Rhizobium sp. N324: one gene and its partner. The protein of the gene in region 1 interacts with the protein of each later gene in a pairwise test. Links are inferred from orthologs where the notes say so. Each region holds a gene or a part of one and is shown on either strand. Other genes may lie near its edges.

Evidence for each region.
Region 2: the proteins of AMK05_RS10875 (region 1) and AMK05_RS10350 interact in binary tests that used the Escherichia coli proteins (3 or more experiments, as listed by UniProt). The link is inferred for Rhizobium sp. N324 from one-to-one orthologs.

What each region holds. Positions count from the first base shown.
Region 1 is NZ_CP013630.1:2,249,631-2,252,514, forward strand. It holds AMK05_RS10875 (P-II family nitrogen regulator), read right to left. Parts: upstream 1,670-2,884; coding sequence 1,331-1,669; downstream 1-1,330. Other genes in the region: glnA (type I glutamate--ammonia ligase), read right to left, coding at 1-1,251; AMK05_RS10880 (bifunctional ADP-dependent NAD(P)H-hydrate dehydratase/NAD(P)H-hydrate epimerase), read left to right, coding at 2,013-2,884. UniProt on the Escherichia coli protein: P-II indirectly controls the transcription of the glutamine synthetase gene (glnA). P-II prevents NR-II-catalyzed conversion of NR-I to NR-I-phosphate, the transcriptional activator of GlnA. When P-II is uridylylated to P-II-UMP, these events are reversed.
Region 2 is NZ_CP013630.1:2,132,037-2,136,402, reverse strand. What follows is about bases 54-3,052. They hold AMK05_RS10350 (two-component system sensor histidine kinase NtrB), read right to left. Parts: upstream 2,131-3,052; coding sequence 976-2,130; downstream 54-975. Other genes in these bases: dusB (tRNA dihydrouridine synthase DusB), read right to left, coding at 2,127-3,052; ntrC (nitrogen regulation protein NR(I)), read right to left, coding at 54-979. In the rest of the region: more of ntrC, read right to left, coding at 1-53; more of dusB, read right to left, coding at 3,053-3,143; AMK05_RS10340 (bifunctional 2-C-methyl-D-erythritol 4-phosphate cytidylyltransferase/2-C-methyl-D-erythritol 2,4-cyclodiphosphate synthase), read left to right, coding at 3,289-4,366.

The DNA of each region.
Region 1 (2,884 bases):
TTCGCGCAAGCTACCGCAGACGGTCGGGATCTTCTTCAATTCCTTCGGCGGCAGATCGTAGAGATCCTTGTCCATGGCCTTGCCGGGATGGATCTTGTTCTTGATACCGTCGAGGCCGGCCATCAGCATGGCGGCGAAGGCGAGATAGGGGTTGGCGGTCGGATCCGGGAAACGGACTTCGACGCGCTTGGCCTTCGGATTGGTGCCGAACGGAATGCGGCAGGAGGCCGAGCGGTTGCGGGCCGAATAGGCAAGCAGAACCGGTGCCTCATAACCGGGGACGAGACGCTTGTAGGAGTTCGTCGACGGATTGGTGAAGGCGTTGATCGCCTTGGCATGCTTGATGATGCCGCCGATGTAGTAGAGGCAGCTCTCGGAAAGACCGGCATATTCGTCGCCGGCAAAGGTCGGCTTGCCGCCCTTCCAGATCGACTGGTGCACGTGCATGCCCGAGCCGTTGTCGCCGAAGATCGGCTTCGGCATGAAGGTCGCCGTCTTGCCATAGGCATTGGCCACCTGGTGCACGACATATTTGTAGATCTGCATCTTGTCGGCGTTGCGCACCAGCGTATCGAACTTGATGCCGAGTTCGTGCTGGGCGGCGGCGACTTCATGGTGATGCTTTTCGACGACGACGCCCATCTCGGACAGAACCGTCAGCATTTCCGAACGCATGTCCTGGGCGCTGTCAACCGGCGGAACCGGGAAATAGCCGCCCTTGACGCGCGGACGATGGCCGAGGTTGCCGGTTTCGTAATCGGTGTCGTCGTTCGACGGCAGCTCGGTCGAATCGAGCTTGAAGCCGGTATTATAGGGATCGGCCTTGTACTTGACGTCGTCGAACACGAAGAATTCGGCTTCCGGGCCGACGAAGATCGTGTCGCCGATGCCGGATGCCTTGAGATAGGCTTCAGCCTTCTTGGCGGTGCCGCGCGGATCGCGGTTATAAGCCTCGCCGGAAACCGGATCGAGAATATCGCAGACGATGACCATGGTCGACTGAGCGAAGAACGGGTCCATATGCACCGTCTCGGTATCGGGCATCAGCACCATGTCGGACTCGTTGATGGCCTTCCAGCCACCGATCGAGGAGCCGTCGAACATCACGCCGTCAGCGAACATGTCCTCGTCGACGCAGACAACGTCCATCGTCACATGCTGCAGCTTGCCCTTCGGGTCGGTGAAGCGCAGATCAACGAACTTCACGTCGTTTTCCTTGATCTGCTTCAGAATTTCGCTTGCGGTCGCCATTAAATACCTTCCTCCGATTTACGATGACAATACATAGCTGCGCTGACCGTATCGAACTTTGCGCGCTTGGCAAAGTGGGTCAGATGGCGTCGATGCCGGTCTCGCCGGTGCGGATACGGATAACCTCTTCGACGTTGGAAACGAAGATTTTTCCGTCGCCGATACGGCCGGTCTGCGCCGCCTTGCGGATCGCGTCGATGACGGCCTCCGCGTTCTCGTCGGCCAGTACGACTTCGACCTTCACCTTCGGCAGGAAATCGACGACGTATTCGGCTCCGCGGTAAAGTTCCGTGTGACCCTTTTGACGGCCGAAGCCCTTGGCTTCCGTGACCGTAATGCCTTGCAGGCCGACTTCCTGAAGAGCTTCCTTCACTTCGTCCAGCTTGAAAGGCTTAATGATCGCTTCGATCTTTTTCATGAGAAAATGTCTCTCCGCTTCTCCCGTTATGGCAGGAATTTTCCCGCTCGCCGGATATGATGCAGATATCGTGCCAGTTTGAAATCCATCTTCTTAAAAAAAATCGCGGATTTTGCCGAAACCGCTGCATTTGGGGAGATTCTGATGTCGATTTGGTGACAAATCAGCTGGAAAACTCTGTCCTTCGATCAAAATCCTATCGAAAATCGAAAAAAACCTTAGTTTAAGGAGTCGCGCAACTATGTCTCGACAAGATGAAAATATAGGCAAATGCACAAAATAGGTTCTTTTCTTTGATGTTTCAGGCGGTTGTTTTTTAGGCGTTTTTTGATTGAATAGGCCAATGAGTCACCAGCTGTCCGACCTTCTTTTGACACCTGCCGAGATGGCTGCGGTCGACGCTGCCGCTGCCGCCTCCGGCATCGATTCCTTCGCCTTGATGGAAAGAGCAGGTGCCGCGGCCGCGGCCGTCGCCCTGCGCCTTCATCCCGAAGCGTTGCGCTTCGTCGTGCTCTGCGGGCCTGGCAACAATGGCGGCGACGCCTATGTCGCTGCACGGCATCTGCAGGAGAGTGGGGCTCTGGTGGCGCTCTTCCATCTTGGCGATCCCGCCAGACTGAAGGGCGATGCGGCCCGCGCGAAAGCCGGATGCGCGCTGCTGGGCGAGCCGCTGCACCTCTATAGTCCCGAAAGCGGCGACGTCGTCATTGACGGCCTGTTCGGCGCGGGGCTCGGCCGCGAGGTGCCGGCCGATGTCCGCAGGGTGATCGAGCGGGTCGCCGAGGCCGGTCTTCCCGTGCTTGCCATCGATCTGCCCTCCGGCCTGGATGGCCGCACCGGCCGGGTGCTGGGCGCCGCCTTCCGCGCCTGCAACACCATCACCTTCATGACTCGCAAGCCCGGCCATCTGCTGATGCCGGGCAGGGAGCTGTGCGGAGAGTTGGAGGTCTTCGACATCGGTATTCCCGCCCGCATCATCCGGGCCGAGGCGAACGGCGTCATCGCCGAGAACAGGCCGGACGCCTGGAAAGCCGTGCTGCCAGCCGAACGGTTGGAAACCCACAAATATAAGCGCGGCCATCTGGTCGTCTTCTCCGGCGAGGCCGACAAGACGGGGGCCGCGCGCATGTCGGCGACCTCAGGCCTGAAGGCGGGCGCCGGCCTGGTGACGATCGCAGCGCCGCGCGCGGCGATGGCTGCCAATGCCGCCCATCT
Region 2 (4,366 bases), 120 kb from region 1 along the record:
CCTGCTGGATGAAATGGCGCACAAGATCGGGAATATCCTCGGCGCGGTCGCGCAGCGGCGGCAGGCGCAGCGGCACGACATTGAGGCGGTAATAGAGGTCTTCGCGGAACAGGCCCTGATTGATCGCCTGCTTCAGATCCTTGTTGGTGGCGGCGACGATGCGCACGTCGGTGCGGATCGGCGTGCGGCCGCCGACGGTGGTGTATTCGCCCTGCTGCAGCACGCGCAGAAGCCGCGTCTGGGCGTCCATCGGCATGTCGCCGATTTCATCGAGAAAAAGCGTGCCGCCTTCGGCCTGCTCGAAGCGGCCGGTCGAGCGGGTCTGCGCCCCGGTGAAGGCGCCCTTCTCATGGCCGAAGAGTTCCGATTCGATCAGGTCGCGCGGGATCGCCGCCATGTTGATCGCCACGAACGGGCCGTTGCGGCGCTTGCCGTAATCATGCAGCGCCCGGGCGACAAGTTCCTTGCCGGTGCCGGATTCGCCAGTGATCATCAGCGTCAGGTCCGTCTGCATCAGGCGGGCGAGCACGCGATAGATTTCCTGCATCGCCGCCGAGCGGCCGACGAGCGGCATGCCGTCCTGCATGTCCTCTTCGAGCTTGGCGGGCTTGCGCTTCGGCTCGGCGAGCGCGCGACCGATGATGCCGATCAGCTCGGTCAGGTCGAAGGGCTTCGGCAGATAGTCGTAGGCGCCCTTCTCCGAGGCCTTGATGGCGGTCATGAAGGTGTTCTGCGCGCTCATGACGAGAACCGGCAGGTCAGGGCGCGCCTTCTTGATGCGCGGCAAGAGGTCGAAAGCGTTCTCGTCGGGCATCACCACGTCGGTGACGACCAGATCGCCCTCGCCCGCCGAAATCCAGCGCCAGAGGGTAGCGGCGTTGGAGGTGATGCGAACATCGTAGCCGGCGCGGCTCAAAGCCTGGTTGAGCACGGTCCGGATGGCCGCATCATCATCTGCAACGAGGATCGTGGCTGTCATCGAGAAGGTCCTGTCGAGCTTGCGGAAGAGGCGTCTTCAAGCGAGGCGTCCTTCGACGCCGGCATGAGAACGCGGAATGTCGTGCGGCTGTTCTGGCTGTCGCATTCGATGATGCCGCCGTGATCGCCGATGATCTTGGCGACCAGCGCCAGGCCGAGGCCGCTGCCGTTCGTCTTGGTGGTGATGAAGGGATCGAAGAGGTGCGGCAGCAGATCGGCGGGAACGCCGGGGCCATTGTCGTGCACGCAGAACTCCAGCGGCAGCGAGATTTTTTCACGGGTGCCGGCAACGGAGAGACGGATGCCGGGACGATAGGCCGTCGTCAGCAGGATCTCGCCGTCCGGCCGATCGCCGACCGCTTCGGCGGCGTTCTTCACCAGATTGAGGAAGACCTGGACGAGCTGATCGCGATTGGCATAGACGGCCGGCAGCGACGGGTCATAACTCTCGGTCACGCGGATGTTGCGGGCAAATCCCGCCTTGGCGACGGCCTTCACGTGATCGAGCACGGAATGGATATTGACCGGCATGCGGTCGACCGGGCGCTCGTCGGAAAAGACTTCCATGCGGTCGACCAGCGAGACGATGCGGTCGGTCTCGTCGCAGATCAGCCGGGTCAGCGCCCGGTCGTCGTCGACTGCGGACTGTTCGAGCAGCTGGGCGGCGCCGCGGATGCCGGAGAGCGGGTTCTTGATCTCATGCGCCAGCATCGAGGCGAGACCGGTCACCGAACGGGCGGCGGCGCGATGCGTCAGCTGCCGGTCGATCTTGTCGGCCATCGAGCGTTCCTGAAAGACGATGACGACGGCGCCGGGCTCGCTGAGCACCGGGGCGACGTAGAGATCGACGAGCTTGTCCTGGCCGAGGCGGGGCGAACTCAGGTCGACGCGATATTCGTTGACCGGCGCCTTGCGCTCCCGCACCTGGTCGATCAGGGCGAGCAGCGGGCTGCCGAAGGGAATGAAGGTGGAGATGCGATAACGCGCCAGATGCGGGGCGCTGGCGCCGAAGAAGGCCTCCGCCTCCCAATTGGCGAAAACGACGAAGCCGGATTCGTCGACCATCACGACGGGGTTCTGGATGGCGTTGAGCACGGCCATGGCAACGGTTCCGCCGGCGTGATCGGGCGGAGAAGTCGTATCCTTCGTCATGCCGCCTCCCGGCTGTCGACAACACCCGATGCCAATGCCTGATAAAGGCGTGCGGCCACCTCGCGCGGATCGCGGGAGGTCATGATCGCCGCCTTATCGCCGCCGGCGAGATCAGGGGCGAAACGCTCGAGATACCAGCCGAGATGCTTGCGGGCATGGCGGGTCGCCACCGCCTCGCCGTAGAAATCCAGCATCATCGTGTAATGTTCGACGGCGATATCGGCGATCTCGTGTCGCGGAGGCTCGGTCGCACCGGCAAGCACACCGGCATGCCACGGCCTGCCCTGGCAGCCCCTGCCGATCATCACGGCATCGGCGCCGGAACGGCGCAATATTTCCTGCGCGTCCTCGGCGGTTTCGACATCGCCATTGGCGATCAGCGGAATGGAGATCTCTTCACGGACGGGACGGATCGCGTCCCAATCGGCACGGCCTTCATAAAACTGCATGCGCGTGCGCCCATGAATGGTCACGAGCTGAATGCCGGCCGCCTCGGCGCGGCGCGCAATCTCGGGCGCATTGATCGAATTCTCGTCCCAGCCCAAGCGCATCTTCAGCGTCACGGGAATATCGACGGCCTTGACCGTCGCCTCGATGAGGCCGAGCGCGTGATCGGGATCGCGCATCAGCGCCGAGCCGGAGTAACCGCCGATCACCTTCTTTGCCGGGCAGCCCATGTTGATGTCGATGATATCGGCGCCATGATCGGCAGCGATCTTCGCCGCCTCCGCCATCCAGTGCGCCTCCCGGCCGGCGAGCTGCACCATGTGCGGCCGGAAGCCTGCGGCTGTGAGCCGCGACCAGGATTCGGCTGTGTCGTTGACCAGTTCGCGGCTCGCCACCATTTCGGTGACGACGAGGCCGGCGCCGAAGCGCCAGGCGAGCTCGCGGAAGGGCATGTCCGTGACGCCGGACATCGGCGCCAGCACGACGCGGTTCCGCACGGATACGGATCCGATTCGGAAAGGCGCTGCGAGGTCCTTGGAAATCAAATGATTATCTTTCGGGCACACTATAGAACTGCATGATTTTTAGCCATTGTTCCCCGGCTTGCCAAGGGGGCTCAGATCGAAATCGATATTTTTCGGGCAGATGCTGGAAAAGGCCAAAGCAAGACGTTAGAGCACTCGGGTCAATTCCGCATAATTTAGGGGATTTATGCTGCAAATGCCTTCTAAGCAACCGATATCGGCTGGAATTGTCATCGTCGCCGCCGGCCGCGGCGAGCGTGCAGGCTCCTCCGAGGAAGGCCCCAAGCAATATCGCCTGATCGGCGGCAAGCCGGTTATCGCCCATACGCTTGAAAACTTCATGACGTGGGGGCCGGCGACCGAGATCGTCGTCGTTATTCATCCTGATGACGAGGCACTGTTTGCAAAGGCGTTGCGCCACATCGTCTCGGCAACCCCGATCGAAACCGTGCATGGCGGGGCGACCCGGCAGCAATCCGTGCTGGCGGGGCTGCGACATCTCAAGGGCAAGCAAATCAGCCATGTGCTGATCCATGACGCGGTGCGGCCGTTCTTCGACCATGTGCTTCTCGACCGCATCGCCGAGAACCTCGGCGACGGCGCGGCCGCTGTCCTGCCGGCGACACCCGTGACCGACACGCTGAAACGCGCCGACAGCATCGGCGCCGTGTTGACGACGGTGTCGCGCGAGCACCTCTACGCCGCGCAGACGCCGCAATCCTTCGCTTTCGAAACGATCCTCGACGCGCATGAAAAGGCAGCGGCGAGCGGGCGCAGCGATTTCACCGACGATGCCTCGATCGCGGAATGGGCGGGCATTCCGGTGACGATCGTCGAGGGCACGGCCGATAACGTCAAACTGACGGTGAAGAAGGATATCGCCATGGCCGACGATAAACTGTCGACGTCGCTGCTTCCCGATGTGCGCACCGGCAATGGCTACGACGTGCATCAGCTCGTAGCGGGCGATGGCGTCACGCTCTGCGGCGTGTTCATTCCGCACGACCAGAAGCTGAAAGGCCACTCGGATGCCGACGTCGCGCTGCATGCGCTGACGGATGCGCTGCTCGCCACCTGCGGCGCCGGCGATATCGGTGACCATTTCCCGCCCTCCGACCCGCAATGGAAGGGGGCGGCGTCGCGCATCTTCATCGAGCATGCCGCGCGGATCGTGCGCGAGCGCGGCGGCACGATCATGAATGCCGATGTCTCGCTGATCGCCGAAGCGCCGAAGGTCGGCCCGCATCGCGAGGCCATGCGGGCGA